Regions from separate parts of the Brevibacterium sp. FME17 genome, predicted to be linked through region 2. Evidence: predicted binding sites of a transcription regulator. Region 2 holds the regulator's gene; the other holds the start of a gene.
The links. Region 2 encodes HrcA, which represses chaperone genes, less so after heat shock. Its sites were predicted from a motif close to TTNGCACTCGNNNNNNNCGAGTGCNAA; they were not measured.

Region 1: a site for HrcA is predicted at 15,710-15,736, ahead of groES (co-chaperone GroES). Genes of this name have one in related genera too.

The regions. Positions count from the first base shown of each region.
Region 1 is NZ_JABUYD010000018.1:35,911-59,032, forward strand. It holds gene INT40_RS20700 (dolichyl-phosphate-mannose--protein mannosyltransferase) at 112-2,040, opposite strand; gene INT40_RS15120 (IS1380 family transposase) at 2,179-3,603, shown strand; gene INT40_RS21240 (DUF4190 domain-containing protein) at 3,997-4,800, shown strand; gene INT40_RS15130 (IS110 family transposase) at 5,253-6,455, opposite strand; gene INT40_RS15135 (IS110 family transposase) at 6,884-8,086, shown strand; gene INT40_RS15140 (DUF4190 domain-containing protein) at 8,308-8,739, shown strand; gene rsmI (16S rRNA (cytidine(1402)-2'-O)-methyltransferase) at 8,856-9,740, shown strand; gene INT40_RS15150 (hypothetical protein) at 10,052-11,116, shown strand; gene metG (methionine--tRNA ligase) at 11,315-13,030, shown strand; gene INT40_RS15160 (TatD family hydrolase) at 13,030-13,950, shown strand; gene INT40_RS15165 (resuscitation-promoting factor) at 14,276-15,412, shown strand; gene groES (co-chaperone GroES) at 15,894-16,187, shown strand; gene groL (chaperonin GroEL) at 16,224-17,813, shown strand; gene INT40_RS15180 (ABC transporter ATP-binding protein) at 18,109-18,894, shown strand; gene INT40_RS15185 (FtsX-like permease family protein) at 18,891-20,312, shown strand; gene INT40_RS15190 (PEP/pyruvate-binding domain-containing protein) at 20,336-22,897, opposite strand; gene INT40_RS15195 (hypothetical protein) at 22,958-23,122, opposite strand, start outside.
Region 2 is NZ_JABUYD010000001.1:212,932-222,567, reverse strand. It holds gene INT40_RS00920 (PhoH family protein) at 1-832, opposite strand, end outside; gene INT40_RS00915 (16S rRNA (uracil(1498)-N(3))-methyltransferase) at 900-1,688, opposite strand; gene dnaJ (molecular chaperone DnaJ) at 1,685-2,803, opposite strand; gene hrcA (heat-inducible transcriptional repressor HrcA) at 2,943-4,013, opposite strand; gene INT40_RS00900 (DUF3097 domain-containing protein) at 4,155-5,018, shown strand; gene INT40_RS00895 (DUF4870 domain-containing protein) at 5,126-5,887, shown strand; gene hemW (radical SAM family heme chaperone HemW) at 6,020-7,252, opposite strand; gene lepA (translation elongation factor 4) at 7,253-9,124, opposite strand; gene INT40_RS00880 (endonuclease/exonuclease/phosphatase family protein) at 9,316-9,636, shown strand, end outside.

The DNA of each region.
Region 1 (23,122 bases), on a different contig from region 2:
GGCATGTGGCCCCCAGGTGAACGATCAATGTCGCCGAGGCGACGGCTTCGTGGCGGGTGTGTGTCGAGGTGGTCTGTGGCGGGGTTTGTCACCCGTGGTGGGGCTGAGGCGCTAGCGCCAGGTGACGTTCCACATGCGGTTGTTCCACGCTTCGAACGGGATGACCTCGCCCGTGTAGACCGGCCAGAAGTAGGCGAAGGCCATGATCGCGGCCACGAGGATCAGCCCGACGGCCATGCGGCGCCCGAACAGCGACCAGGGGATTCGAGTGCCACGGCCGGCGAAGAGGAAACCACGTGGTTTGGGGGCGAAGGAGGGGAAGACGTCGGGGGTGGATGTCGCTGAGGTTGCGGTCGATGAAATAGCGGTCGCAGTTGCGGACGTGGGGACTCTGCCCCATATGAGGGTGAGGCAGTAGGTGAACGCGAGGACGACGAAGGGCACCATGACGATCGTGTAGAAGGTGAAGATGGTGCGGTCCTGGTAGGTGAACCACGGTAGCCAGGTGGCGGCGAGTCCGGCCAGGATGACGCCGGCGCGAACGTCGCGGCGGATGATCCAGGCGACCAAGGCGACGAGGATGGCGATGGGTGCCAGCCCCCAGATGACCGGATTGCCGACCGAGGTGATCGCCGAGGAGCAGTGCTCAACGGCGCAGCCCATGCTTCCCTGGTCCGGGGATTCGTAGTAGAAGGAGGTCGGCCGCCATTGCACGATCCAACCCCACGGGTTCGACATGTACGGGTGCTCGGAGTCGAGACCGACATGGAACGAATACGCCGTGTAGTGGTAGTGCGCCAGCGACGGCAACCACTGCAGCCAGTCCGGCAGCGACTGCCACCAGCCGAAGTTCTCGGCCGCCCACTGCCGATCCCACGCATCGGTCGACCGGATCCAGCCCGACCAGCACGCCAGATAGGTGACGAACGCGACCGGCACGAACTTGAGGAACGACATGATGCTGTCGCGAATGAGCGCGCCCAGCCACGGGTGCACGACCCCGGCCCGATGCCGCGAATGCACATCCCACGCGACGAGGAGAATCCCGAACACCGCAGCCGCGTACAGGCCCGACCACTTCACGCCCATCGCCAGACCGATGCTGATCCCCGCGGCAATAATCCAGGGACGCACGCCGAGGCGGGGCCCGAAATTGATCTCGTCCCGCCGTTTCCGGTGGCGCCTTCGTTCCTCGGCAGTGGGGCCGGAGACCGGTACGGGGGCGACGGAGCCGGGGGAATCTGCGGAAGCGACGGATCCGGGGGAGTCCGCAGTGGGGGTGGCCGCCTCGGCGGGGGACTGCCGGTGCGGTTCGGCGCGCGTGAGGGTGAGGCTTCCGCTCTCAGAGGTGAGCTGGGTCCAGATGGCCAGACGCTTCGTGACGAATTCGCGATCGAGGAGGATGAAGAAGAAGGCGAGGAGGACGAAGGCCATGAGCACGATGTCGAGCAGGCTCGTGCGGGAGTGGACGAAGTGCTCGCCGTCGATGGCGAGCAGGCCGGCGGCAACGCAGGCGAAGAACGGTGAGCGCAGCAGCTTCCAGGCGATGACGCCCATGAGGAAGATCGTCAGAGTGCCGATGATCGCCACGGCGAATCGCCAGCCGAACGAGTCGTCGGCACCGAAGATGTCCATGCCTGCGCCGATGAGCCATTTGCCCAACGGCGGGTGGACGACGTATTCGGGACTCGGTTCGATGACGCTGGGGTCGCCGGCGTTGAAGGAGTCGTCGGCGTTCTCCGGCCACGAGCGTTCGTAGCCGAAGTTGAAGACCGAGTAGCCGTCTTTGACGTAGTAGGTCTCGTCGAAGATCAGTCGGTGGGGAAAGCCGAGGCGGAACAGACGCAGGGCCAAGCCGATGCCGGTGATGACGAGCAGCGCCGGCCACATCCACACGGGGGCGCGGGTCGCCCACATGCCGGCGTGGAAGGTCTTCCGGCGCATCGCTGCGGCTCCGACGCGGACCTTTTCGCGGTGCCTGGCCCTGCGCTCGCGGGCGATGCGCCTGGTGGGGGCCGGGGAGTCTGCGGTGTGTGTCATCGCCTTCCAGTTTAGCCTTGATCCACCGATGCGGGTGGCTGCTCAAAGCCGCGTGTGAAATGGAAATGCCCCTCCTGAACTGGGAAAATGATGATGTCTAACGTCAACATTCCCGTTCAAGAAAGGGGCACCTCTCAGGTGCTATTCAATCACACACCCGCAACTGTGGCCTACTCCTTCGACGACACGAACCTCGTCAGTCCTACCGGCCTGGTCCCGATCATGGCCCTGGCCCACCAGGCGGGCCTGCTCGACCTCACCGAGCAGCGTCTGACCGTGATGACGACCGGAGCCGATAAGGGCGCGAACCCGGGCGCGAAACTGTCTACCCTGATCGCGGGCATGGCCGCCGGTGCCGACTCGATCGATGACATGAACATCCTGCGCCACGGCGGCATGAACAGACTCTTCGACCGTGTTTACGCCCCATCGACTCTGGGATCGTTTCTGCGCTCGTTCACCTTCGGCCACGTCAGACAGCTCGATGCCATCAGTACCCGTCTCCTGATCAACTTGGACCAGCACACGCGCCTGCTGACCACCAGTGCGACAACACCACAGTCGTCGATGATCTTCGTTGACATCGACGACACCGTCATCGACGTCCATTCCGCAAGGAAACAAGGAGCCGGGTTCGGGTATCAAGGCAGTCGGGGGCTCAACGCGCTCTTGGCGACTGCATCGCCAAGCGCCTCCGGGCAGGTCATCGTCGGTCAACGTCTCCGGAAAGGCTCCACCTCATCAGCTCGGGGTGCCGACAAGTTCGTCTCTGACGCCCTGGCCACCGCTCGGCGCATCAATTCCGGTCAGGTCCCGGTTCTGGTGCGTGCTGATTCCGCCTACTACTCGTCGACGATGACCAAAGCCGCCCGCGATGCCGGGGCCGAGGTGTCGGTGACGGTGCGCATGGACAAGAAGGTCAAAGCCGCGATCACCACCATCGACGATGATGCGTGGACCGGCATCCAGTACCCGGAAGCGATCTTCGACGAAGAAGCTGGGGCCTGGATCTCAAACGCCGAAGTCGCTGAAGTCGCCTTTACCGCGTTCACGTCGAAGAAGAAGGCTCTGCAGGTGCCGGGCCGGTTGATCGTGCGACGAGTCCCCGAGCTCAATGAGAAGAAGCGCACTGCCGGGCAGGATCCGTTGTTCGACTTGTACCGATACCACGCCTTCTTCACCACCCTCGACAAGGATCGCTTCGACACTGTTCTGGCGGACCAGATCCACCGGAAGCATGCGATTATCGAGCAGATCAATGCGGAATTGAAAAACGGTGCACTGGCCCATATGCCCTCAGGGATCTTCGATGCCAACGCCGCATGGGTGACGATCGCGGCGATGACTCATAACCTACTGCGGGCAGCTGCAAGAGTCATGGGTGGCCGAATGAGCAAGGCTCGTGCACAAACACTGAGGACGCGCATCATCCTCGTCCCTGCCCGGATTGCCCGCCGAGCGAGGAGATTGATCCTGAATCTGCCCAGAGACTGGCCGTGGGCCGAGGAATTCGCCCGATTGTGGCAGGCCGCGTTGCCTCCTCCCCGGACTGCGTTGACATGACCGATCAGCCCAACCGGGCGTGAAGACTGGGGCCAGGGAGGAAGCCCGCAGGAACTGAAAAGTGGAATCAGACTGGTGAGAGACCCGGGCGATGTCCCCTGCCCATTTTTCGACATTTTGCGAGAACCGGATTCACAACACTGCGTCCAGGCCGATCGGTGGATCAAGGTTTAGAGATCACGCCGGGTCGGACTCTCATGCGACCCGCAGGTAAGGGTGTGGTTGAGGGTGCGTGGAGTTGGAAGCGTGACCCCGGGGGCCAGGGCCGGCGTGCTGGGAACCGAAATGTGACGTTGCCGGAGAACCTTGTGCCGAGATTGTTGGGCTTTCTGCGGTCGGCACCACTAGGGTAGTAGGGAACGAAGAGCGTCTGAGTGGAGAACGGTGTCGAACGTGTCGAACAATCCCGAATATCGCCCGAGCGACCCGCCTCAGGTCGGCTCGCAGCAGTTCAACAACAGCTATGGATCCCAGCCACAGTACGGTTCGGGGCAGGGACAACAGTATGGCTCGGGTGCTGGGCAGTACGGCTCGGGGCAGGGCCAGCAGTACGGCTCAGGTCCCGGGGCCGAACAGTACGGTTCCGGCGAGGGGCAGTACTCGCAGGGTCAGCAGTACGGCCAAGGTGGTTACAGCCAGGGCGGAAGCTACGGAGAGGGTGGTTACAGCCAGGGCGGTTCCAGCCAGTTCGGCTCCAACGGCGCGTACGGGCAGGCGGCCGGATACAACCAGCCCGATGCATACGGCCAACAGGGTTCCTACGGTTCGTACAGTCAGCCCGGCTCATACGGCTACGGCCAACAGGGTTCCTACAGCCAGCCGATGACCTACGGCGCCCAGCCGATGATGGTTCGATCCGTGTCGAATGGAATGGCTGTGTGGTCGATGTGGATGGGCATCATTGGCGTTGGGGGCGGACTGATCTTTGGTTTTCTAGCTCTGATTGCCGTGATGATTCCGCCTATTTCAATCTTGTTCGGTGTAATCACGATGCTCCTGGGGGTCGGCCCCGTTCTTGCCATCATCTTTGGTCACATCGGATTGCACCAGATCAAACGCACTGGTCAAGAGGGTCGAGGGCAAGGCATCACTGGTTTAATCATCGGCTATACAAGCATCGGACTCGTGATTTTGGTGCCCATCATCACTATAGGAATCTTTGGAGTTGGCTTCTTCGCTATGTTGAGTTCCATTTGAGGCAGCTGATCAGTTAGCCAGGAAAGTCGGAACATCAGCCCTATTCCGGCGGACGTAATTGCGGCTACGCGAACCGCAGTGCAGGACTGGAACACGATTCGCCGTCGAGGGCACCCGCACCCCGATAGCGTTGACATCAGTCATCGAGAACCGGACAACGCGGTGTCTCGAACACCCGCCACAGCCATCGGAGGACAGCTGACGTGGATACCCGCTCGCGGATTGCCCGTCGGGGGGTGCCCCTATATTTATTCATAGGCCCCGAACGGGGTCTGGTCGCTGGTCCTGGTATGGCTGATTTGCCCTGTCATTGATGATCCGGGGGGTGCCCCTATGGTTTTCGTCAAGGGGTGACGTGGATTTCTTCGAATAGTTTCGCCTGCTGATGCTTGGCAGGACTGATTGGTCCGGGACCGGAGTCTCGGACTGGGCTCGGGAGCTTCTGAACCTGTCTACGCGGCGGCGGCCCCCAGCGATACGTGGAAATAGGCACCGTCCCGCAGCATCGCGAACAACACGTTGCAGCGTCGACGAGCCAGCGCGATGAGTGCTTGGTTATGCTTCTTGCCCTGGGCACGTTTCCGGTCGTAATACGCCCTCGACAACGGGTCCTTCAACGCTGCGAATGCCGATAGGAATAGCGCCCGTTTGAGCACTTTGTTGCCCCGGCGGGACGAATGATCGCCACGGATCGATGTCCCCGATCTCCACGTCACCGGTGCCAAACCGGCGTAAGAGGCCAAGTGCCCGGCGGTGGCGAAGTCCTTGCCCACGACCTCGGTCAGGATTCTTGCCGCTGTCCTGACGCCGACTGCCGGCATCGACGTCAGGAGCTCGAAAAGAGGGTGTGATTCCACCAGCTGATCGATCCGGTCGAAGACCTCGGCCCGCGACGTTCGTGTCTGGGTCAACGAAGTGGCCAGTTGGGGCAGCACAAGCCCCGCTGCATCGGTGCCCGCGACGACGACAGTCTGCTCGTCCAGGGCCGTGAAGACCGCTGTCGCCCAGCGTTTCCACGCTCTGGGTGCGTGTTTGGCCAGCAGTGTCTCGACCCGGCGTTTACCGGCCCGACGTAGAGCCTTTGGAGTCGGATACTTCACCAACAGCGCCGTCATCGCAGGATGGTCCAAGTGAGCACCGATCACGGATTCGAGTCCGGGATGAATCTGTGTCAGCAGGCCACGGATCCTGTTCGATGTTGCCGTGGCCTGTTTCGCGAGATCGTCGTCGTAACCGCACAACATGGAAAGCTCTGCGACGTTTTCATCGCTGACCCTGATACCGCGCAGAGTATGCGGCATGGTCCGAGCAGCTTCGGCGATGATCGCGGCATCCCTGGCATCAGTCTTCGCCTCACCAGGATGCAAGTCTGCGATGCGGCGCATCGCCAGACCTGGTAGATAAGCGACCGTGACGCCAGCAGCTTGGGCGACAGCGACGGGCAGTGCTCCGATCGTGGCGGGCTGATCGACGATGACGAGGAGTGTTCCATGCACACGGAGCTTGTCGATGAGTGCTCGAAGCTTTGCTTCATTCTGCGGCAGTGCCTTCGACAGCAGTTGAGTACCGTCCCGGGCCAGGGCGACGGCGTGGTGGTCGTGTTTGCCGACGTCAATGCCGATGAATACGTCGATGTCGTCGTGGTTGGTGATCATGTCACTCATCTTCTTCGACTGGTGTGACTGCGGTTATGAGTGGTTCGGCTGGCCGGTGGTGCTGTGGTGGCTCCGGGGTTCGGCATCCACGTTACGGTCGGGCTCAAGGCATGTGTTCTGCCAGTGGTTCTGGCCCCTATCAGCGATTTCCCTGGTGCCTTCGACTCCCGGTGACAACACCCCCCGGACCATGAATGGCTGGGGGCATGAATCATGCCGGGAATCTTAGGCCAGCGACCCCTTCTATCCTGACGGATTGTGGGGCTACTTAAAAGGTAACGGGGTGTTGCCGCCAGGAATCCAGGACGCGCGTTGACTGCTGATAGGGGCTCGGCCCAGTTGTACTGAGGTCTCGTCGTAACGTGGGTGCCAGCATCGGGTGTCATGACAACCAACGACCATGGAACTGATGGTCGAGGAGGACTGTCATGAACACCGAATATGACGTCTGGTTAGGTCTCGACGTCGGAAAAACTAACCATCACGGTTGCGGACTGGGGCCGGCAGGTGAGCGGGTTTTCGACCACGAGCTCCCGCAAGACGAAGGCAAACTTCGCGACGTGATCACGACTCTGCAGGACGGGCACGGTCGTGTGCTCGTGATCGTTGATCAGCCGAACACGATTGGTGCGCTTCCCGTCGCGGTCGCCAGGGATTGTGGAGCCGATATCGCCTACCTGCCGGGGTTGGCGATGAGGAAGGCTGCCGATCTGTATCCGGGGCAGGCGAAGACGGATGCCAGGGATGCGTTTATCATTGCTGACACCGCCAGAACCATGCCGCACACACTACGATCAGTTGATCGGGAATCGGATGTGCTGGCCAATCTCAAGGTGTTGGCTGGCACCGACGAGGACCTGGCCCATGACATCACCAGAGCGATCAACCGACTGAGGTCCTTGCTGCTGCAGATCCATCCGGCGCTGGAGCGCGTGTTCAAGGGCACCGTGTTGACCAGGAACATCGTGCTGGATCTGTTGATTCGGTACCGTGGTCCAGCTGGGTTGCGGGCGGCGGGGAAGTCGGGGGTGAAGCGGTGGGCGCGTAACCATACCCGCAAGGATCCGTCGGCGCTGATTGATGTGATCTTCGATGCTCTGGCTGAGCAGACGGTGACCGTGCCCGGGAGTGAGGCGTCGGAGTCGGTGGTGCCGCGGCATGCGGCTCGGATCAAAGCACTGAAGGCCGAACGCAAAGAGATCGAGGCCGAAGCTGAAGAGTTAGCGGATTCGCTCCCTCTTCTTCAGGTCTTAACGTCCATGCCGGGAGTCGGCGTTAAGACCGCGTCCCAGATCCTCCTGGCAGCCGGTGACTTCAGCGCTTTTAGGACTCCTGGCCATTTGGCAGCGTATGCGGGTATTGCTCCGGTTACGCGCCGGTCGGGAACGTCGATTCGCGGCGAGTTCCCATCGCGGGCGGGCAACAAGAGGTTGAAGAACGCGTTGTTCCACTCTGCGTGGGTGGCGTCATGTCATGATCCATTGTCGAAGGCGTATTACGACCGGAAACGGGCCGAGGGGAAACGCCATAATGCTGCGGTGATGTGTCTGGCTCGTCGCCGGCTCAACGTGCTCTTCGCGATGGTCAAGCATGGGGTCTTCTACGAGGCGAGGACCCCGGTTGCTGCTTGACAATGAATGTAACGGGGCACTTACACCGGAACGATCCGTTCGCCAGCGGCTCCTGCACCGCGGGTCCGGATGCACACTTCTGCACCGCGGGCCCAGGTGACGACGGTTTACGGCACGCCACGACTCTCGAGTCCACAACTGTGACAGACCTGTAACCGCGCCGCCTTTTGCCCGAAACGACGACTCTGTACCGTTGAAGGCAGACGCAAGGAGACCTCATCATGAGCAGCCAGAACAACTGGAACAATCCGGACATGTATTACCAGCAGCCCTTGTCGAACTCGGGCGGCCTTGGTGCCCAGTCATACAGCCAGAACCCCGGATATGCGGCAAACGCTCAGTATGCCGTCGGGCCGGGGTACGTCTACCAACCGCTGCCGCCGAACAATGTGCTGGCCATCATCGGCATGTGCGCCTCGATCTTCGGCGTCGTCTCCGGAGTCCTCATCGGCGGCATCGCCGGCGTCATCATGGGCCATATCGCACGCAAGCAGATCAAGGAACGCGGTGAGCGCGGCGACGGCATGGCAGTTGCCGCCCTGTGGGTCGGCTATATCGGCACGGGACTGTGGCTCCTCTTCTGGGGCGTGATCCTCCTCTTCTACTTCGGTACGTTCGCTCTGCTCTTCGCCACCGGAGCAGCCGCATCTTGACCGAAGACCCCAGCACGTCTGAGCCTCAGCTCGACCCCGACAACACCCCCGCCGAGGCACCCGACCCCGACGGCGCCCCCGCCGAGGCACCCGACCCCAACGACACCCTCGCCGAGGTGCCCGACCCCGATGACGACGACCGTTGCGTCCCAGCGAGGTCGGGTCCGGACCTCACCGGCGGGCGACTCATCCTCGTCGGGACTCCGATCGGCAACCTCGGCGATGCGAGTCCGCGGATGCGGCAGGCCATCGAAACCGCCGACGTCATCGCCGCCGAGGACACCCGCCGGTTCCTCTCTCTGGCGCAGCGTCTGCAGCTGAGCCACACGAACCGGATCATCAGCGTATTCGACCACAACGAGGGCCATCGCGCCCCCGAGCTGGTCGAGCTCATCAATGCGGGGCAGACCGTGGTGCTGCTCTCCGACGCGGGGATGCCGGCCGTGTCCGACCCCGGATATCGCGTGGTCAGAGCCTGCGCCGAGGCGGGACTGCCGATCACGTCGACGCCGGGCCCGTCCGCGGTACTGATGGCCCTGGCGGTCTCCGGGCTGCCGAGCGACCGGTTCAGCTTCGAGGGCTTCTTGCCGCGCAGATCCGGTCAGCGCAAGAGCCTGCTCGAGGAGCTCAAGGCGGAGAAGCGGACGATGGTCTTCTTCGAAAGCCCCCACCGGATCGCCGACACGATGGATGACTTCGCCGAGGTCATCGGCGAAGATCGACCCATGAGCATCAGCCGTGAACTGACGAAGACCTACGAGGAGACGCTGCGGGGGACCGTCGGTTCGCTGCGTGAACGCGCCGCAGCGGGACTGCGAGGGGAACTGACCCTCGTGCTCGCCGGTGCCACCGAAGTCGAGACGGCTCCGGAGGACCACCTCGGCGAGGTCAGCGCACTCGTCGAGTCCGGGATACGTGCGAAGGATGCGGCCGGGCAGGTGGCGAAGAAGTTCGGCCTGTCGAAGCGCGACGTCTACGAAGCCTGGCTTCACCGCGAGTGACGCGACTCGTGCGCAGCAGGGTGTGGACAACTGGCAGCCCAGTTTTGGGTGAGTAGCACACATTTTAAGGTGGGCTATTCATCTCAAACTGGGCTATGAGCGAGGTTGAATGGTTGGTTGACGCTGTCCTCATGTGCTCCCGGGGACGAGTGGCGCGCGCTCCCGGAGGCGGACGACGGCTCGACTCGAGCGCTGACGCTTGTTGACGGACTCCGTGCTGAAGCGCTGTCGCTGTGTGGACGCCGGAGCTGATTCCACAGCAACTGAATTGAGTATTGCTGTATCAGAACGTGGTTCGGCAGTGTGCCGGCATGAAGAACAACGTCGTGCATTTCAAGGATCTTCGCAATGCTGGAGCCTCCACGGCAGACATCCGCAGCGCATTGGGATGCTGTCTGCTGAAGGTCTCGCGCGGAGTCTATTCGGTAGTCAGCCGGTGTGAAGTCCGTGCCCACCGATACTTCTCTCGCTTCGCCACGGACTCGGCTTGGATGACGTATCACGAGGAACAGCGCGACAAGGAGCGTTCCCAACGGCGCAGATACGAGGCGAATCTGAAGCGTCTGCAGGTCCTTCATTATCCTCACTACCGCGCAGAAGACACCGTGTTCGGGGTCTCAGCGGCACGGCTGCACAGGATCGGTATGTTCGACGAGCCGGATGAACCGGTGTCGGTGTTCCACCCCGCGTCAAGCACCAAATCACCCGAGCTGATCAGGCGACGCAGAATAATCTCAGCTGAAGACGTCTGCCAGGTGGAGGGGCTCCGAGTCACATCTCCGGCTCGAACTGCCTTGGATCTGCGGGCCGAGCTCGGCAGTGCCGCGGCGTTTGCCGCGATGGAACAGGTGATCAGACGGCATCTTCTCGGCAATGACGAAGATCTGATCTTCAAGCTCGGGTATTCGTCGCACCTGCTGGACGAGGTGCCGGGTGCAGTCGCAGATCTGTTCGGAGCGCCCATCGCCCGCCTGAGGCGGGGCCGCAAAGTGGCTGCGAGACTGGTCGCGCTCGCTTCGCCGTTGTCCGAAAGCTATGCGGAGAGCAGAGCTGCATTCAACCTGCATCTTCTGGGGCTGCATGACTTCGTGCAGCAGGTGAATATTGCCGATGACGGTCGACTTCTGACAAGACTGGATTTCCTCCTTCGCGAGGACCAGGTCGCTCTCTATGTGGATGGGACGCAGAAGTATGTTGACGGCGGCTTCGACGTCATGAACAAGGAGAGCCGACAGCATAATCGGCTGTTGGCGATGGGCTATAAGGTGTTGCGCTTCAAGTTCAATGAGGTTCTGGACCCGAAGACCTTCGGGCAGAGGCTCTTCTTTCAAGCACCTGAACTGCGTCGTCGGTGCGGGCAGCCGCTGGTTCCGTGAATTGGTGCCGGGGTGCGAACCGTTTCAGCCCAGTCTGAGGTGAGTAGCCCACCTTCAAATATGGGCCGCTCACCGCAGACTGGGCCGCTCACCGCAGACTGGGCTATTCGCGAAGACTCGGCCAAGCCCCACCCGCACCCCCGGCCCGAAAGCACCCGTGCGTGCCCACGCCGCGGCGTCCCTTAGACTGTGTGACCTATGGGTTATTACTTGACGACAGCTATCGCTTACCCCAATGGGGCCATCCACATCGGTCACGCATATGAGTACATTGCGGCCGATACGATCGCGCGGTTCAAGCGCCTCGACAATCACGAGGTGTTCTTTGCAACCGGCACCGATGAGCATGGTCTGAAGATGCTGCAGGCGGCGAACAAGCTTGGCATCACGCCCAAGCAGCTCGCCGACGACAACGCGAAGAACTTCCGCGACACCCAGCTCGCGCTCGGCTCCACGTTCGACCGCTTCATCCGCACCACCGACGAGGACCACTACGAAGCGTCCAAGGCGATCTGGCGCAAGCTCGAAGAGGCTGGCGACATCTACCTCGACACCTACGCCGGCTGGTACTCCGTCCGCGACGAGGCTTTCTACACGCAGGACGAGACCGAGGTCGTCGACGGCGTCCGCCTCTCGACCGAGACCCGCACCGAGGTGACCTGGACGGAAGAGGAGTCCTACTTCTTCCGCCTCTCGAAGTACCAGGACAAGCTGCTCGACCTGTACGAGACCCACCCGGAATTCCTCGGCCCGGACTCCCGCCGCAACGAGATCGCTTCGTTCGTCGCCTCTGGCCTGAAGGACCTCTCGGTCTCGCGCACCACCTTCGACTGGGGTGTGCCGGTGCCCGGCAACGAGAAGCACGTCATGTACGTGTGGATCGACGCCCTGACGAACTACCTCACCGCCGCCGGATATCCCGATGACCAGGAGCGCCTAGACAAGTGGTGGCCCGCCGACGTGCACATCATCGGCAAGGACATCATCCGCTTCCACAGCGTCTACTGGCCCGCGTTCCTGATGAGTGCCGGCATCGAGCTGCCGGGGCGCGTCCACGCCCACGGCTTCCTCTTCAACGCCGGTGAGAAGATGTCGAAGTCCGTTGGCAACGTCGTCGATCCCATCGACCTCGTCGACGCATTCGGCCTCGACACCCTGCGATTCTTCCTCTTCCGCGAGTTCTCCTACGGCAATGACGGGTCCTACACGAAGGACTCGATCATCACCCGCAAGAACTCCGACCTCGCCAACGAGTACGGCAACCTCGCCCAGCGCTCGCTGTCGATGATCGCGAAGAACTGCGACGCACAGGTTCCACAGCCCGGTGACCTCACTGAAGAAGACGAAGCGCTCCTCGCGTTGGCCCGCGCCGTCCCCGAGACCGCTCGCCGCCACGTCGACACCCAGGCACTTCACCTCTACGTCGAGGCCTGCTGGAAGGTCCTGTCCGAGGCCAACCGCTACTTCTCCGCCCAGGAACCCTGGAAGCTGAAGAAGACCGATCCGGATCGCATGGCCACAGTGCTGTGGGTGACGATCGAGGTCGTGCGCATCATCTCGATCCTCATCCAGCCCGTCATGCCCGATTCCGCCGGCCAGATCCTCGATCTCCTCGGCGTCGAAGAAGGTGCTGGTGAGGCCGGCGCGAAGGTGCTCCCGACGGCGACTGACAACGGTACCGGCGCCGAGGCGATGGCCCCTGTGACCGTAGGTGCCGGAGTCGGCGTGGCCGCAGGTGCCGCTGCCGCAGCGGCAGGAATCGCACCGATGGCCGCGGCGTCGGCCGAGAACGGTGTCAATGCCGCCGAGGTGGATCCTCGTTCGTTCGCCGCGATCGATTTCCCACTGGAGGCTGGCACCCCACTGCCGAAGCCGGTCCCGGTGTTCCCCAAGTTCGTGGAGGAGACCGAATAATGGCTTCACGCGCCGCCGGAACCTATCCTCCGGTGCCTGAACCACTTGCCCACCCGGTCGTCGACACCCACACGCATCTCGACATCTGCACGGGTGTGCGACTGCCCTTGGGTGCGGGCGAACCCGAGCCCGAAGTCAGGCCTGACAAGGACGAAGAGTTCCCGAGCCTCGATTTCTTCTTCGACACCGCCCAGTCGGCGGGCGTCCAGCGCATCGTCCAGATCGGCTGCGACCTCCCGGCCGCACGGTGGACGACCGAGCTGGTCACGCAGCAATCACAAGATGGTCGCTCGTGGATGCTCGGCGGTGCTGCACTGCACCCCAACGAGGCGCCGAGGTTGGCCGAGCGAGGAATGCTCGACGACGCACTCACCGAGATCGAGTCACTCGTGACCTCCAACGACCGCATGCGCGTGGTGGGGGAGACCGGACTCGACTACTTCCGTACCGGTGAAGAGGGTGTCGCCGACCAGCAGCGCTCCTTCCGCGCTCACATCGAGATCGCCAAACGCACGGGCAAGGCCCTGCAGATCCACGATCGTGAGGCCCACGCCGATGTGCTGCGCATCCTCAAGGAGGAAGGTGCTCCCGAGGTCACCATCTTCCACTGCTTTTCCGGCGACGAGTCGATGGCCCGGGAATGCGCCGCTGCCGGTTACTTTATGTCGTTTGCCGGGAACCTCACGTTCAAGAACGCGGATGAACTCCGCCGTGCCGCAGCTGCAGCACCACTTGAACTGCTGCTGACCGAGACCGATGCTCCATTCCTCACCCCGCACCCGCACCGCGGTAAGCCAGGCGGTCCGTACTTGGCCGCAGTCACGGCACGCAAACTCGCCGAGGTGCGCGGTATGGATGAAGGCGAGCTCTGCTCCGCAGTGTGGAAGAACGCAGAGACCGCACTCGGCAGCTGGGACTGAACTGCAGCTGCTGGGACTGAACGACAACCTCGGCGGGGGTGAGCCTGACGCTTGATTGGCCACCTCGGAGGGTGAATGTCACGATTGTGACGAAGCCCGGAAACACGGGGAAGTCCTGGTCAGAGGGCCAGCTTACGGGTCCTCGCCGTTACATGTTTGTAATGTTTTGCGTAACTTGTAACGAATCGGTTACAGTGGATGAGTTGATGACCTCTGCCCCAGGGATATTTTTGTGATTGATTTTCTTAAGAACCGCAAAGTGCAGATTGCTGCACAGGCGGTTGTGATTACCGGACTCGTGGGTGGCACGGGCGCCGTGGTAACCATGAACAAGCCAGTGACCTTGGATGTCAATGGTCAGTCCGAGGAAGTTCGGACCTTCGGTGGCACCGTGGGGGATGTCCTCGACAGCCGCGACCTCGACATCGAGAAGCGCGATCAGATCAAACCAGGCGTGAACAAGAAGATATCGCGGGATATGACGATCACCGTCAACACCGCGAAGGAACTTTCACTGTCTGTCGACGGCAAGAAGAGCGACGAGGTGACGCACGCGAACACTGTTGGTCAGGCATTGGCCGACCTCGGTGTGGACGCGAAGGGCGCCGACCTCAGCGCGAAGCCGAATCAGAAGCTCAAAGATGAAGGCAACGACATCGATGTGACGACCGCCAAGGACCTCACAATCGTTGCCGACGGCAAGGATCACAAGGTCTCGGCCGCAGCGGGCACCGCCAAGGAAGCCCTCGCTGAAACCAAGCTGAAGCTGGACAAGGACGACTTCATGTCCGTCCCCCTCAGCTCCAAAGTCTCCGACGGCCAGGTTCTCACCGTGAACCGCGTGAAGAACGACACCGTCAAGGAAAAGCAGGCCATCAAGCCCAAGACCGAGACCAAGAAGTCGGACTCCCTCTACGTGGGTGAGACGAAGGTCGAGGACGAAGGCAAGGAAGGCCAGAAGCAGGTCTCCTACAAGGTCAAGACCGTTAATGGCGATGAGGTGAAGAAGGAGAAGAAGGGCGAGAAGGTCCTCTCCGAGCCCAAGACCAAGGTCGTCATCCAGGGCACCAAGAAGAAGGAAGCTCCAGCTGAGAAGCCAGACGATTCCAGCAGCGGATCGGATGCCGGAACCGGTGACAACGGTTCGGGCGGCTCCGACGATGGTGACAAGAGCACCGGCGGCGGTGACTCGGGCTCCAGCAGTGGCAACATGAGCACCCAGGAGATCAAGGACATGCTCGGTGGGCCGGGATCGAAGTGGTACTCGGTCGTTGAGTGCGAATCGAACTTCGACCCGAAGGCCTCGAACGGCACTCACTTCGGTCTCTTCCAGTTCCTGCCTCAGACCTGGCACTCCATGGGCGGCAGCGGCAATCCCTCGGACGCCAGCCCGCAGGAGCAGTTCCAGCGTGCCAAGAAGCTGCAGGCTCAAGAAGGCTGGGGGCAGTGGCAGTGCGCCTGATCTCAGAGCGCAGCCGCTGATCTGAAGTAAGCGACATAAAGTGCGGACCCCGGGGCTTCCCGGGGTCCGCACTTGTATCCGTTCCGTGAGACCGGGGACGCCTACGGTCGGCCCTACGGTCGGTAACTCCTGGTCGAAAATTGACCCGATTTCGAGCAGGACTTACCACCCGTTTGAGGTCTGCGAGTTCGGATCCGCGAGCTGGGGTCTGCTTGCCTCGGAGGGGCAGTGCGTGGACCACAGTGCAGCCGTGCTCGGGTACCTTTCCTGGGGTTTCGCCCAGAGCGTGGACAATCCTTGGCACTCGAGTTGACCGAGTGCTAAGAGCGTTCTAAAGTCGAATTAGCACTAGCACTCAGCGAGTGCCAGTTTTAATGAGACGGTCGATCCACTCGGCACCCGCGACGACGAGGGGATCATGGCACACGCCGCCGTCTGACTCAAAGAAGAATTGAACCCCAGCGAAGGGAGAGGGCCCGATATGTCGGTCTCCATCAAGCCACTCGAAGATCGGATTGTCATCCGTCAGGTCGAAGCAGAGCAGACTACCGCCAGTGGTCTGGTCATTCCCGAAACCGCCAAGGAAAAGCCTCAGGAAGGCGAAGTTGTCGCAGTGGGCCCAGGCCGCGTTGCTGACAACGGAAACCGCGTCCCAGTCGACGTGGCCATTGGCGACAAGGTCATCTACTCCAAGTTCGGCGGCACCGAAGTCAAGTACGCAGGAGAAGAGTTCCTCGTGCTCTCGGCTCGTGACGTGCTCGCCGTCATCGGCTGAATCCCCTGAACAACTACTTCACTGACAGGAGGACGAATGCCTAAGAATCTGGAATTCAACGACGAGGCCCGTCGTGCACTCGAAAAGGGTGTGAACATCCTCGCGGACACCGTCAAGGTGACGCTGGGACCCAAGGGCCGCAACGTTGTTCTCGACAAGAAGTGGGGCGCACCCACAATCACCAACGATGGCGTGACCATCGCTCGTGAGGTCGAGGTCGACGACCCATACGAAAACCTCGGCGCTCAGTTGGCCAAGGAAGTTGCCACCAAGACCAACGACATCGCCGGTGACGGAACCACCACCGCGACCGTCCTGGCACAGGCCTTCGTCAACGAAGGTCTGCGCAACGTAGCCGCCGGCGCCGCACCAGGTGCCCTCAAGCGCGGAATCGAAGCTGCCGTCGAGGCTGTCTCCACCGAACTCGGAACCATCGCCCGCGATGTCGCCGACTCCTCGGAGATCGCACACGTCGCCGGTCTGTCCGCTCAGTCCGAAGAGATCGGCAAGCTCATTGCCGATGCCTTCGACAAGGTGGGCAAGGACGGCGTCATCACGATTGACGAATCCCAGGCCGCATCTGTTGAACTCGAAATCACCGAGGGAATGCAGTTCGACAAGGGTTACCTCTCGCCGCACTTCGTGACCGATGCTGATCGCCAGGAAGCTGTGCTCTCCGACGCGCTCATCCTCATCAACCAGGGCAAGATCTCCAACATCCAGGAGCTCCTCCCTGTGCTGGAGAAGGTGCAGCAGGCCGGAAAGCCTCTGTTCATCGTGGCAGAGGACATCGAAGGCGAGGCTCTGTCGACGCTGGTCGTCAACAAGCTGCGCGGCATCATCAACGTTGCCGCCGTCAAGGCTCCCGGCTTCGGCGACCGCCGCAAGGCGATCCTCGAGGACCTCGCCGTCCTCACCGGTGGCCAGGTCGTCACCCAGGACATGGGCATGAAGCTCGACCAGGTCACCCTGGAAGAGCTCGGCAACGCCCGCACGATCACCGTCACCAAGGACAACACCACCATCATCGATGGTGCTGGCTCCGATGAGGACGTCAACGGTCGGGTTGCCCAGATCCGCAGCGAGATCGACAACACCGACTCCGATTGGGACCGCGAGAAGCTGCAGGAGCGCTTGGCTAAGCTCTCCGGTGGTGTCGCAGTCATCAAGGTCGGCGCCGCCACCGAGGTGGAGCTCAAGGAACGCAAGCACCGCGTCGAAGACGCAGTGTCGGCTACCCGTGCAGCCATCGAAGAGGGCGTCGTCGCCGGCGGTGGATCAGCTCTGATCCACGCCTCCAAGGTTCTGGCCGGAAACGACCTGAGCCTGACCGGAGACGCAGCCACCGGTGCTGACATCGTCAAGCGCGGCGTCGTCCAGCCTCTGCGCTGGATCGCTGAGAACGCTGGCCAGGACGGCTACGTCGTCGTATCCAAGGTGACCGACCTCGAGTCGGGCCAGGGATACAACGCCGCCACCGATTCCTACGGCGACCTCATCGGCGCTGGAATCATCGACCCCGTCAAGGTCACCCGCTCGGCACTGCGCAACGCCGCTTCGATCGCCGCACTGGTTCTCACCACTGAGACACTGGTCGTCGAGAAGAAGGAAGAAGAAGAGGACTGAGTCCCATCTGATTCTCATCGGCGCGCAGCGAGTGCGTTGAACTGATACACGTGTGGCCCGGAACATTTTGTTCCGGGCCACACGTGTTTTTCATGCCTGCAATCTGACCTATAACCCCAATCTGGAAGCCCGCCGAAGCGCTTAGGCATATCCGCAGGTCGCGAAGGCAGCGGCTTGCGCGGATGGCCGAGCATGCAGGCGGCTCACACCTACTGGTCAGTCAGAACCCATGTTCCTTGCCGTCGATGATCGTTAGTCTGGATGAGGCAGTGTTACGCAACAATGTAGGGACACCATGACGACAGCTTCACCGATGCCCATCGCTCAACTTCGTGATGTCTCGAAGGTCTTTGATCCCGATGGGGCGGCGCTGGTCGCTCTCAACCAGGTGTCTCTCGATATCGCTCCCGCCCGGCTGACGGCCATCATGGGCCCCTCGGGTTCGGGGAAATCCACTCTCATGCACGTTCTCGCCGGACTCGATCGTCCGAGCTCGGGCACGGTGCACATCGGCGAACGGGACATCACCGGATTGCATGAGGACGACCTGACCACCTTGCGGCGGCGGCGGATCGGTTTCGTGTTCCAAGCGTTCAACCTGGTGCCGACTCTCACGGTCAGGGAGAACATTCTGCTGCCCTTCGAACTCGACGACCGCAAGCCCAATGCCGACGAACGTACCTGGATCTCCAGCATCATCAAACGACTCGGCCTGGACAACAGGCTGAAGCATCGGCCCGGTGAGATCTCGGGCGGACAGCAGCAGCGCACGGCCATCGCCCGTGCTCTGGCCACCCGACCGGACATCCTCTTCGCCGACGAACCGACCGGCAACCTCGACGGCCGATCGGGGCGTGAAGTCATGGCCATCATGTCCGAGGCCGTTCGCGAGCTCGGTCAGTCGATTGTCCTCGTCACCCATGATCCGCTTGTGGCTGCCCACGCCGACCGCGTCGTGTTCATCGCCGACGGCACGCCCGTCTCCGAACTCAATGACACGATCAGTGCCGAAGTGATCGCGCAGACGATGCTCGATCTCGACGCGCAGGCCGAGGCCGTCGAGGCTGGAGGGCGCCGATGAACCCGATGCGGGAGATCCGGACCAACCCGCGCCAGTTCGCCCCCAGCTTCCTCGTCGTCTTCATCGCTGCCCTCTTCGGCACTGTCATCATGCAGGGCATCGAGATCCTCACAGCCTGGATGTCTTCAGCGAAGATCATCGCGGAATCGGACACGGCTCAAGGTCTGCTCACAACGGTGGGGCTGGTCTTCTTCCTCATCGCACTGTTCGTCTCGAGCATCGTCATCGCCAATACCTTCTCCATCATCATCGCCGGTCGCAGCCGCCAGCTGGCGCTGCTGAGGCTCATCGGCGCCTCCTCTGCACGGCTGCGTCGAGCCGCCTCGGTAGAGGGACTGCTGGTCTCGATCCCCAGTGCCATCGGTGCGGTCCTCGTCTCGACTGCACTCGCACTGGCAACGACGGCCTACCTCGGCGCTCGGATCACCGAGGAGCCCAAGCTGTTCACTCCGATGATGTTCCTGCCGGGTGCCGCGACCATCGTCGTGACCTGGTTCTCCGCGTACCTGGGGGCCCGTCGCATCACCGGCATCTCTCCGATCGAGGCCACCTCGCAGGCGGTCGAGCGCCGGCCAGAGGACGTGCGGGCATCGATGGGAGCACTGACGGGCGCACTCATGTTGCTGTCCATGGGAATCACCCTTCTCATCAGCGGCATCGTCGCCGCCAGTGGGAACACGGTGAGTGCTGCGGGGGTGCTGCTCGTTGCACTCGGTGCGATGCTGACGTTCGTCGGCGTCATCGTCGGCAACCCCTGGATCCTCCCACCTCTGCAGGCGCTCACCGGGTGGCTGCTCGGCCGCACCGCAACCTCACGCCTGGCCGCCTCTACGATCGCTCGTCACCCCACCCGCAATGCACGCACGGTCATCGGTCTCGTCATCGGCATCACTCTCATCGTCATGTTCGCCACAGCCATGACGACGTTCAGGGACCAGCTGCTCGAGTACGCCGAATCGCTCGGTGACGAAGGGTGGGGAGGCTTCGAAGTTGTGCTGAAGACCATCATCGACCAAACGATGCTGTTCTTCCTGGGGATGGTCCTCTTCTCCGTCATCATCGCCATCATCGGAGTTGCCAACGCACTCATGCTCTCCGTGCGACAGCGCACGCAGGAGATCGGTCTGCTCATGGCGCTGGGTCAGACGCCGCGACGGGTGCGACGCATGATTGTGGCCGAAGGAATGCAGCTGAGCGTGACGGCCTGCCTGGTCGCGGTGCCTCTGGGCATCGTCTTCGGCTGGATCGGTGCGCTGTCTCTGCTGTCCCCGCTGACCGGAATCTTCGCACCGTCCGTGCCCTGGTGGGTAATCATCTCCGTCGTCGCCGGCTCGCTTCTGGCTGTGCTCGCCGCCAGTCGTGCCCCGGCGCGCGCGGCAACGTCGATCAGCCCCGTGGAGGCTCTCGAAGCGGTGTGATGCTGGGCTCGCCGAGGCGGGTCTCAGTTCGGTGTCACCGTGCCGTTGCTGCCGTTGACGTTCACCGTCTGGCCCGAGGTGAAGCGGCTGGTGGCATCCCGGATAGCCATGACTGCGGGCAGGCCCAGTTCACGGGCCGTGACCGCGCCGTGGGAGAGTGCTCCGCCGCTTTCCGTGATGATGCCGCTGGCCTGATAGAACAGGGCGGTCCATGCAGGGTTCGTGGTCCGAGCGACCAGAATCGCACCATCCGGGAAGGACGAGAAGTCCTCGGGACTGTGGACGACGAAGACTTCGCCCGTGACCTCGCCGGGGCTGCCGGCAGTTCCCTTGATGAAGTCACCGTCCGTGTCATCGCCGACCTCGGAGGCACGACCGTGCTCCCATTCGGGAGTCCTCTCAACCGCTTCCTGATACCCGGCCTTGTTCTTCTCGGCGATCCCAGTCAGACCCGCCAGCGCCTCGGCAGGGGAGAGCTGGCCATCACCGCGCCCAGTGCCGACTTCCGTGGCACGGATCGCTGCGTCGAGAGGCTCGAAGTTGATGAAGTAGGCGTCCATGGGATCGGTGAGAACACCCTGGTCGACGAGCCTTCGACCCAGCTCGCACAGAGCCCGGCGCATCGGCAGGGTCAGCCGCGTGGTCTGGTAATGCTCCAGATCATCCAGAGCCGTGTATGCACGTGCCAGTCGGATGACCTCCTGGACCAGATAGCGCAGCTTCTCCGGGGCGGCATTGATCACGGCCCGCTCGGTCTCAGCCTGCAGGACCTTGCGCTCCAAGTCGGAGTCCGCCGAGGCGTTCGTCTCGCGGTCGGCCAGCAGGCGAACCTGATCGAGGACGATATGCGGGGCTTCGACCCAGGTCGGATGGTAGGCGTCGAAATCGAGTTCACGGTGGCCGTGCTTGGCCAGGAAGGTCGCGAACTCGTCGAAGAAGGCAGGGAAATCATCGAGGACCGCCAGTCCCGCCTCTCCTGTATTGCTGCGCAGCGTCGACACCATCTCGGGATTGCTGCGCACAGTGCGTGAAAGCTCCCAGAGCTCGGCGTTGACCTGGGAGGTCTTCGTCTCCGTCGAGGCCAGCAGCCGCTCGAATACGAGCTGCGCCGTCTCCTTGTCCACAGCAATCTCGAGCATGTGAGAGAGCGCACCGTAGAGAGTCTGCTGCGTCAGAGAGATCGCGATATTGGGGCGGAAATACTCGGTGCCGAGGTCGCTGATGGCGATCACATGGTCCCACACCTGGGCCAGCGACTTGTCCTCCAAGGGTTCGTGGGAGAGCCTGCCGATGCCCATGAGGTACGTGTCGAGATCACGCATCCACCGCACCGGCAGTTCCTGCACCCAGCCGAACTGCGAGGCGATCTCCGGCAGAGATTCGGTGATGGTTTCGACGCTGGAGAGCATCTTCGTCGGCAGCCGGCCAGCGTAGAGGTCGACGGCCGTCTGATTGCCATATATGTAGAAGTCACGCATCACGAACCATTTGTCGTCAAACGGCGGCAGACCCATGAGGTCGAAGCTGTGATTGAGCGAGTAATGGAACCCCGCCTCGACGAGGTCCCAGGTCAGAGGCGTCACAGGGGTGGGGAATCGTTCCGCGGATTCATCTCTAGTCCACCGAGGTGCGACGCGGGTGATCGGACGGGACTGCAGAAGGAAGAGGTCATCACCGTTGAAGGCCCACTCGATGTCCTGAGGGAAACCGAAATGATCCTCGGCCCGCACAGACAGCTGCGCCACTGCTTGGGCCTGCTCGGGCGTCAGAGCGGGACGAGTACGCTGATCCTCGCCGAGGTGGATGACCGTCGTCCTCGCATGGCCGTGACCGTCCGGTTCGCTAGGTTCGGCCGGTTCGCTCATCACGAGAGCCTTCGGCTTGTCCGCGATCTCGGACGCGATCTGGGTGCCGTCGGCGCGGGCGATCCGGAATTCGTCGACCGGTTCCTCCCCGCCGACGACGGTCTCGCCCAGGCCGAACGCCGCATTGATGAGGACTTCGCCCGTGTTTCCACGTACCGGGTCGACGGAGAACGCGACCCCGGCAGCCTCCTCGGCGCTGACCGCGACCATGAGCTGGACGACGACGGCCATCTTCGCATCCAGCTGGTCAACACCAAGCTGCTGGCGGTAGCGGAAGGCATGCGGATTCCACAGGGAGGCATAGCAGTCTCGCACCGCCTCTGCGATGGCCTTAGTCCCTCGCACGCCGAGGTAGGTGTCGTGCTGTCCGGCGAAGGCCGCACCGGGCAGATCCTCCATGGTGCCTGAGGAGCGGACTGCCACAGCCTCATCGCTCAGGCCCGCAGCCTGGGCCGCTGCAGCGAAGTCGGCAAGCCACGAATCGGGGACAGGGGTGCTGCGGATGAGATCGCCGATCGCCTCGGCGGGGTGCTGGGTGTCCATGAGCTCGGTGACTCGGGACTGCAGAGGTGCGACGAACTGGGTGTAGGCCTCGGCGGTGACGATGAAACCGCCGGGCACGGGCAGGTTCTGCGCGGACCTCGCGAGGCTGGCGCCCTTGCCGCCGCTGGTCGCCAGTTCGGTGGCGAGGGGATCGGTGAAGCCGAGAGTGAGAGTCACGAGAGCTCCTAGAGATGTCGCAGATGAGGGCGGATATCGAAGGGACAGGGGACGGCCGAGTCACAGACGGACGCGACGGAGACCAAGAAGCAGCCAGCCGCAGACCGCGCTGACGATGCCGATTCCGATGACCAGGGGCCAGAAGAACGCGGCAGCGATGAGTACCGGTATCCAGACCATAACCGCTGCGAAGCCACCGAGGAGGCGGAAGAGTGTGACAGTATT
Region 2 (9,636 bases):
TCACGACCATCCGAGCGCCGAAGCCCAGGCGGGTGAGGAACATCTTCATCTGCTCACCGGTCGTGTTCTGCGCCTCGTCGAGGATGATGAACGCGTCGTTGAGGGTGCGCCCGCGCATATAGGCCAGCGGTGCGACCTCGATGGTTCCCGTTTCGATGAGCAGCGGGATCGATTCGGGATCGACCATGTCGTGCAGGGCGTCGTAGAGGGGCCTCACGTACGGGTCGATCTTCTCGTTGAGAGTTCCCGGCAGGTAGCCCAGGCTCTCTCCGGCCTCAACCGCGGGACGGGTGAGGATGATGCGTGAGACTTCTTTGTGCTGCAGTGCGTTGATGGCCATGGCCATGGCCAGGTAGGTCTTGCCCGTGCCTGCAGGCCCGATGCCGAAGGTGATCGTATGGTTGCGGATCGCCTTGACATAATCGTGCTGGCCCATCGTCTTGGGACGGATGGACTTTCCACGGGTGGAGAGGATGTTCGTTCCCATCACCGCCGAGGCGGCCTTCCCCTCGGAGGAGAACGACGCCACCCGGTCGATCGTCTCTTCGTTGATGCGGTGGCCGGAGGCGTGCAGCTTCTTGAGTTCCCCGATGACGGAGACGAATGCTGCGACGCGATTCGGTTCACCGGTGGCCTGCACCTGGTTGGCCCGCACATGCAGGTCGAGGTCGGGGAAGACTCGCTCGAGCTTGCGCAGGTTCGACTCCCCCGGTCCGAAGAACTCGACCAGATCGATGGAGTCGGGAATCACGAGACGCACTGTGTCCGACGGCGTTTCTTCGCCTGGAGTGGGGTTCACAGAGTTCGTGGGCTGAGTGGAGGTGTCCAGAATGATCCTTAGTGGCTGTTCGTACGTTTAGGAGTACTGCAATTGCGTGCTTCCATCGTAGTCCGCTTAGTCACCAACGGCCCAATGAATTCTGAGCCATGACGAGCCCGGCCGCACCGGCGGAGGACGACCGCAGGACTGTAGGACCGAGAAGTACGGCTTTGGCGCCGACGGCCGCGAGTGCATCAAGCTCTGCGTCGCTGACGCCGCCTTCGGGACCAACGACTAAGACGATGCGTTCGGGATCTGGAGAATTCTCCATTCCAGAGGCAGCAGACCAGATGCCCGCGGAACGAGGTTCACTCAGGGCCTGCGAGAGTCTGAGTTCTGCGGCCTCATGCAGGACGTAGACGGTGTCAGTCTCGCTCAGAGTCGCTGCGAGGCCGGTGCCGCGGACCAGGTCGTGGCGCAACGGGAAGCGGGAGCGTCGGGCCTGCAGGGAGGCCGCCCGGATGACGTTGTCCCATTTGGCGGCGAGCTTGTCACGCTTCTTCGTCGGCCAATCGGCGATCGAACGCTCGGCGGCCCAGGGAACCACCTCGTCGACGCCGATCTCTGTGGCGGTTTCGATCGCCTGCAGGTCACGGTCGCCCTTGGCCAGAGCCTGCACGAGAACCAACCGTGGCTGGTCTGTTCTCGTGTGCGTGACCGATGCGACGTGAAGTCCGAGTTCGTTCGCCGAGGCGTTCGAAACGGTTCCGCGCACACGGGTGCCGGATCCGTCGACGACTTCGAGTTCGTCCCCCGGTCCGAGTCGGCGGACTCGGACCGCGTGCCCGGCCACGTCCTCACCGAAAGTGAGCACCTGGCCGGTGACCGCCTCGGCGGACTGGGGCGAGAAGAAGACGGGAAGACTCACCGACCGGCGAACTTCTCACGCATGCGGGAGAACACGCCACGGTTCTGGGTGGTGATCTGGGCGCGTGGGGTCTCTTCCTCACGCAGCGTTGCCAACTGCGCAAGCAGGTCCTTCTGCGCGTCGTCGAGCTTGTCCGGCGTCATCACGTCGACCGTGATGAGCAGGTCGCCTCGGGTCTCCGAGCGCAGTCGGGTGGCGCCGAGGCCGGGCAATTTGACGACGGTGCCCGACTGGATGCCGGCCTCGATGGAAAGGTCCTGCGTGCCGTCGAAGGTGTCGAAGGGGATCGAGGCACCGAGTGCGGCTGCCGTCATCGGCACGGAGACGGAGGCGCGCAGGTTGTCACCGTCGCGCTGGAAGACTTCGTGGCGGGCCACCATGACCTCGACGAAGAGGTCGCCGGCAGGTCCGCCGCCGGGGCCCACTTCGCCCTGGGATGAGAGCTGGATGCGTGTGCCGTCGGAGACTCCGGCGGGGATTCGGATCTTCATGGTCCGCTGTTTGCGGACGCGTCCGTCACCCTGGCAGTTGAGGCAGGGGCTGGGAATGACGGTGCCGTAGCCGTGGCAGGAGTTGCACGTCTGGTTGGTCACCATCTGGCCCAGCAGGGTCCGGGTCATGCGCTGGACGCTGCCGGCTCCGTGGCACAGGGTGCAGGTCTCAACGGATGTGCCCTGCTGTGTTCCGGCACCTGAACAGGTGTCGCAGACGACTGCCGTGGTGACATCGAGATCGATGTTTCCGCCGAACGCGGCGGTCTCGAGATCGATGTTGACTCCGACGAGTGCGTCCTTGCCACGCTGTGTGCGCGGCATCGGGCCACCGGCCGAGCCGGCTCCCCCGCCGAAAAAGGTCTCGAAGATATCGCCGAAGCCGCCGAAGCCGCCACCGCCGGCAGGGAAGCCCTGTCCGTTCTCGCCGCCTCCCATGTCGTAGTTACGGCGCTTCTCCGAATCGGAGAGGACGTCGTAGGCGAGGGAAATGGCTTTGAATTCGTCCTCGTGTCCGGGGTTCACATCGGGGTGATATTTCCGAGCGAGCTTTCGGTACGACGATTTGATTTCAGCCGCCGAAGCGTCTTTGGACACTCCGAGTGTTTCATAGTGATCGGCCACAGAAACTTCTCTCTCCCTGGTGGTGTGCGTTGTTCGCGTTCTCGTGCCTGTTCGCGCGGTGGTGTTGGTGCGCGCTGTGCTGTGTGGTCCTATTGTGCTGTGTGGTCATGGTGTGCTGTGTGCGCTCGTGCCGGTGCATCTAGCCCTGATCGAGGACAGAGGAGACGTATTTCGCTACGGCCCGCACAGCTGTGATCGTCGTGGGGTAGTCCATCCGGGTCGGCCCGAGCACAGCCAATCGAGCGGAGGACCCCGCGTCATGACCATATTCGGCAGCCACGAGAGATGTCGAGCTGAATGACTCGTGAGTATTCTCACGACCGATCCGAACGCTGATCTCCTCTTGATCCTCGGCCATCGATGTCAGCAGCTTGAGCAGTACAACCTGTTCTTCGAAAGCTTCGAGGATCGGTGCCATCTTCTCACCGAACTCCCTCCCGGAGCGAGCCAGATTCGCTGTGCCCGCCATGATGATGCGTTCTTCGCGTGTGGCCATGATGAGATCGGTGACCGCGGACCGGACCTGTGCCAGCGCTGCGGCGACGTCCGCGCCTGGTTGGCTGGTCGCCACGACAGGCTCTGTCACAGCGGGGTCCATGCCCTGCACCGAAGCCCTGGATGTACTCGTGCTCATCACTTGCGATAACTTCTGGCCGGAGAATTCGGTGTTGACCTCATCGCGGATTCCCCGCAGCACCTCGTCATCCACGCTGCCGGGAGTGATCACAATCTTCTGTTCGACCTGACCGGCGTCGGTGATGAGGACGACGAGGATGCGGTTGGGGCCCAGCCCTACGACCTCAATGTGTTTGATCGTGGCGCGGGAGACGCTCGGGTACTGGATCAGTGCCACCTGATGGGTCAGGCCTGAGAGCACACGCACCGTGCGGTCGAGCATGTCATCGAGGTCCCCGTCGCCGTCGATGAGCTGGAAGATCGCACGTCGCTCAGCATGCGTCAGCGGTTTGAAGTCGTCGATGCGGTCGACGAACATGCGGTAGCCGAGATCGGTCGGAATCCGCCCTGCCGAAGTGTGGGGCTGCGCAATGTAGCCCTCTTGCTCTAGATGGGCCATGTCGTTGCGGATCGTGGCCGGAGAGACGCCGAGCGTGTGGCGCTGCACGATGGCCTTCGATCCGACGGGTTCGTTGGTGGCGACGAAGTCTTCGACGATCGCACGCAGAACCTGTGCTCGCCTGCTGTCGTTCATTCGTCTCCTTCCTTCGCTCGGCACCGTTTTTGGCACTCATCTGTCTTGAGTGCCAATTCTACGCCTCTTATATTCCGAATTCACTTTCGGCTCCATCTCAGCGGGTCACCACCCATCCCATCGAGTCCTTGATTAGGGTGGTTGTCCGTGAATACCTTTGATCGCTACGGGCCCGATGTGCTGGCCGGCTCCTCGCCCTCCTCACACCGACCCAAGAAGTCCACCCCCGTCGAACTGGGTCTCGGCATGGTTCTCGAAGACGCGATGAGCGGATATGTCGGTGCCGTCGTCGGCGCCGAGAAGACCACCGCCGGAGTCGTCGTCAATCTCGAGGACCGGGCAGGAAAGGTCCGCGCATTCCCCTTGGGGCCTGGCTTCCTTCTCGAAGGCAAACCCGTCGACCTCAGACTGCCGGCCAAGAAGAAATCGGCTCCCGGTCGCACAGCCTCGGGGTCGCGCGCGGTCGGCAATGCTCGGGCCCGAGTGGCTCGCGGATCTCGCATCTGGGTCGAAGGCAAACACGATGCCGAGCTCGTCGAGAAGATCTGGGGCGACGATCTGCGCATCGAAGGTGTCGTCGTCGAACCGCTGGGCGGCCTGGACGATGTCGCCGACAAGCTCGCGGCGTTCGGTCCCGACAAGGACCACCGCGTCGGGGTCCTGGCCGACCATCTCGTGTCCGGCACCAAAGAATCCAAGATCGCCGAGGCGGTGCGCGCCGATCCGCGCTATCGCGACGTCGTCCACATCATCGGTCATCCTTATGTCGACATCTGGCAGGCCGTCAAGCCTCATGTCGTGGGCATCAGGGAATGGCCAGTCGTGCCTCGGGGCGAGGACTGGAAGACAGGGATCCTGCGGCGTATCGGTTGGCCTCACGCCGACCACAGGGACGTGGCCCGGGGCTGGGTGCGTATCTTGGGCAAGGTCAGCACCATCGCCGACGTCGAACCCACGCTCTCAGGTCGAGTCGAAGAACTCATCGACTTCGTCACCGTCGGTTGAGGCCCAGGTCGATTGTGATCGATCTGGTACACGATTCGGGCTTTCCCCAGTTCGGCGACATGGCGTTTCCGATAGTGTGAATGACCAGAAGCTCTGAAAGGACCCGCATGTCTTATAACCTGCAGCAGCCGAACAACGGCTCTGACCAGTCGCGTCCCATGCCACCGAATTATTCTCAGGCCTCTGGACCCCACCAGCCCTACAGCCAGCAGAACCAAAGCTACGGTTCGCAGCAGCCAAACCCGGCTCAGCAGAACTATGGTTCCCAGCAGGGCCAGCCCCCACAGCCCGGCTACGGTTTCCAACAGCCTTATGGTCAGAGCCAGCCCGCTCAGCCCGGCTACGGTTCCCAGCAGGCCTACGGCCAGGGTCAGCAGCAGTACACGCAGCAGCCCTATGGGCAGCAGGCCTACGGCAACGGTCCTGCGCAGCCGGTCGGCAATCCGGCCATGTTCGACTCGCGGATGCTGCCGGGGAATGCCTATGGTCCCGGCTCCGAAATGTTCTGGCAGGCCAGCGAGAGCGAAAGAACCACGGTGCTGTGGACTCATATCGGGTCCATCTTCGTCGGTTTCCTGCCTCTCATCATGTTCCTGGTGAAGAAGGACGAATCGCCCTATGTACGCGAACATTCGCGGCAGGGACTCAACGCGATGATCACGAACTGCATCGCCACGTTCGCTGCTGTCATCGTGTTCTTGGTCTTGGGTTTCCTCCTCGCCTTGGTCACCTTCGGCCTGGGCATCTTCATTTATTTCTTGGCGTTCATCGTCCCGATCTTCTACACGGTGCTCTACATCATCGCTGCGGTTGCAGGGAGCAAGGGCGAGGGCTATAAGTTCCCGCTCGTGTTCAACTTCGTGAAGTGATCACGCCAATCAGATGATCTGATCGTGTTATCTGCACGCAGAAGTCGCTGTCATCGCATTTGATGACAGCGGCTTCTCTGCGTTCGACTCAGTTCACAGAGTCGAGCGGTTCAGTTAGTGGGACCCAGCGGTTCAGTTCACGTAATCCGTGAGGATGCGGACCATGTAATCAGCCATCAGCCGGCCCTGCAGCGTGGGTGCAAAGCGGCCTTCGCCTACAGCGTCACCATCGAGCAGTCCCTGTTTGACGAACCCTCTGATTGCCCGCTCACTGCCTGCGCCCAGTGAATCCAGCGGCAGTTCCGAATCGATTCGAGCCGCGAGCATGATCCGCTCGACCTCCTGGGTCGTTGTGTCCAGCACCTCGCGTCCGATGGCGGGCGACTCACCTGCCAGCAGGCGGTCGGACCAGGCACGGGGATGTTTAGCATTCCAGAATCGCACCCCACCGATGTGCGAATGGGCTCCGGGACCGAAGCCCCACCAATCGGCATTGCGCCAGTAGGCCATGTTGTGGTCGCAGCGGGTCTTCGCTGACGTCGACCAGTTGCTGACCTCATACCAGTGCAGACCGGCGGCTTCCATAGCAGCATCGGCGATCTCATACTTATCGGCCAGGTCGTCTTCGTCGGGCATTGCCAGTTCGCCGCGGCGAACCATGGCCCCCATCTTCGTCCCGGGCTCGACGATCAGCGAATAGGATGAAATATGATCGACGTCGTTGCTCAGAGCCACTTCAAGTGATCTGCGCCAATCGTCGATGGACTCCCCCGGGGTTCCATAGATGAGGTCGAGGCTCAGTTCCAGTCCGGCCTCTTTGATCCACCGGGCCACATCCGGAATCTTCTTTGGGTCGTGTGTGCGATCCAAGGTCGCGAGCACATGGGGTACCGCTGATTGCATGCCCAGGGAGATCCGAGTGAAACCTGCGGCTGCCAAGGTGGCGATATAGGACGGGGCTAAGGTGTCGGGGTTCGCTTCGGTCGTGACCTCGACGTCAGGTGCCAACCGGAAGCGGTCGCGGATGTCGTCCATCACTCCGGCCAGCACCTCGGCGGCCAGCATCGTCGGAGTGCCCCCGCCGAAGAAGATCGTCGTGACCGTACGATCGCCGGCGCCTGCCTCGGCGAGCACACGGGTCGAGAGGTCGAGCTCCCGGGCAAGATTGCTGCGATAGTCGTCGCGGGAGGCACCGGGACCCAGATCTTCGGCGGTATAGGTGTTGAAGTCGCAGTAACCGCAGCGGACCCGGCAGTACGGGACGTGGACGTAGAGGCTCAGCCCACGATCTGTCGCGCCGATCCCGGCCGAGGCCGGCAGCGAACCGTCGAGCGGTGGGGTCTCACCAGTCGGTTGTGCGGGCACTTACTTCTTAGGTTCCTTCTTGGACTCCGGCTCATCGGAGGACAGCGCTGCGATGAAGGCTTCCTGTGGAACTTCGACATTGCCGACGAACTTCATTCGCTTCTTGCCTTCCTTCTGCTTCTCCAGCAGTTTGCGTTTACGGCTGATGTCGCCGCCGTAGCACTTGCTCAGCACGTCCTTGCGGATGGCGCGGATGGTCTCGCGGGCGATGATGCGCGAACCGATGGCCGCCTGGATAGGCACCTCGAACTGCTGGCGGGGAATCAGCTTGCGCAGCTTCCCGGCCATGAGCACGCCGTAGGAGTAGGAATTGTCGCGGTGGACGATCGCAGAGAAGGCGTCGACCTGGTCGCCGTGGAGCAGGATGTCGACCTTGACCAGATCTGCCGCATCTTCGCCGTCGTCGGAGTAATCCAGCGTGGCGTAGCCCTTGGTCTTCGACTTCAGCTGATCGAAGAAGTCGAACACGATCTCGGCCAGAGGCAGCCTGTAACGGATCTCTACCCGGTCCGAGGACAGGTAGTCCATGCCCAGCAGGCTGCCGCGACGTGTCTGGCACAGCTCCATCACCGCACCGATGTGCTCACTCGGCGTGAGGATGGTCGCCCGGACCATGGGTTCGCGGACCTCTTTGATCTTGCCCGTCGGATACTCGCTGGGGTTCGTGACCTCCATCTCGGATCCGTCTTCCATCGTGACGTCGTAGATCACGCTGGGTGCGGTGGAGATGAGGTCGAGGTCATATTCGCGTTCTAGGCGGTCGCGCAGAACTTCAAGGTGGAGGAGTCCGAGGAAGCCGCAGCGGAAGCCGAAGCCCAGTGCCGTGGAAGTCTCCGGCTCGTAGGCCAGCGAGGCGTCGTTGAGCTTGAGCTTGTCGAGCGCATCGCGCAGCACCGGATAGTCCGATCCATCGATCGGGAAGAGCCCGGAGTACACCATGGGCTTGGGTTCCTTGTAGCCATCGAGTGCCTGTTCGGCCGGCTTCGAGGACGAGGTGACCGTGTCACCGACCTTGGACAGGCGGACGTCTTTGACACCGGTGATGAGGTATCCGACCTCGCCGACCCCGAGCCCCTTCGTGGCATTCGGCTCCGGTGAGGAGACACCGATCTCGAGGAGTTCGTGGGTGCTGCCGGTCGACATCATCGTCAGCTTCTCACGCGGGCGCAGGGCACCGTCGATAAGGCGAACATACGTCACGACGCCCCGGTACGTGTCGTAGACGGAGTCGAAGATCATGGCTCGCGCTGGAGCATCCGCGTCGCCGACTGGAGCGGGAATGTCGGAGATGATGCGGTCGAGGACCGCGTCGACGCCTTCGCCTGTCTTACCGGAGACCAGCAGGCAGTCTTCGGGTTCGCAGCCGATGAGGTTGGCGAGTTCTTCCGCGTACTTCTCCGGCTGGGCCGCGGGGAGGTCGATCTTGTTGAGCACGGGAATGATCGTGAGATCGTTCTCCATGGCCATGTAGAGGTTAGCCAGCGTCTGGGCTTCGATGCCCTGTGCGGCGTCGACGAGGAGGAGCGCACCTTCACAGGCGGCAAGCGACCGGGAGACCTCATAGCTGAAGTCGACGTGGCCCGGTGTGTCGATCATGTTCAGAGCGAAGGGAGTGTCGTCGTTCTCCCAGGCCATGCGCACGGCTTGGGATTTGATCGTGATTCCGCGTTCGCGTTCGATGTCCATCCGGTCGAGGTACTGAGCACGCATATCGCGCGGCTGCACAGCCCCTGTGACCTGGAGCATCCTATCGGCCAGGGTCGATTTGCCGTGGTCGATGTGAGCGATGATGCAGAAATTGCGGATCAACTCGGGTGATGTAGCGGACGGAGAAATCCGTTCGAGTGCTTGTGGCTTCACCTGAGGTGACATGAACGCCCTTCCTTCGACAGACCAGAACTTCCATTGTTCCATGGGTTGCGCACCAGACTGGAATCCTCAGCACCTGGGAACAGTCCGGGCGTCCGGTCACATGCGGGCAACACGTGTTCGAAGCCACTTCAACTGGCTGAGAATCCCGACGCCGATCCCCACTTTCGGTGCTGATCGGCGAAGATTGGGGCATGAGCGATTTCTCGATCATGAGCTTCAACCTCAGGTATCCGGCGCTGGACGGGCATCCCGTGTCCAAGCGTCTGCCCATCGCCGCCGATCTCATCATTGAGGCTCACCCTCACATCATCGGCACGCAGGAGGGTGAGCTCGATCAGCTCGAGACACTCATCAGCCTGCTCCCCGATGAGTACATCTGGTTGGGTGAGGGGCATTCGGGCGGGAATTCGGGTGAGTTCACCGCCGTCATCTACGACTCGTCGCGCTTCGACGTCGACAAGGTCGACATCAGTTGGCTCTCCAAACAGCCGGAGACGGTCGCCTCCGAATCG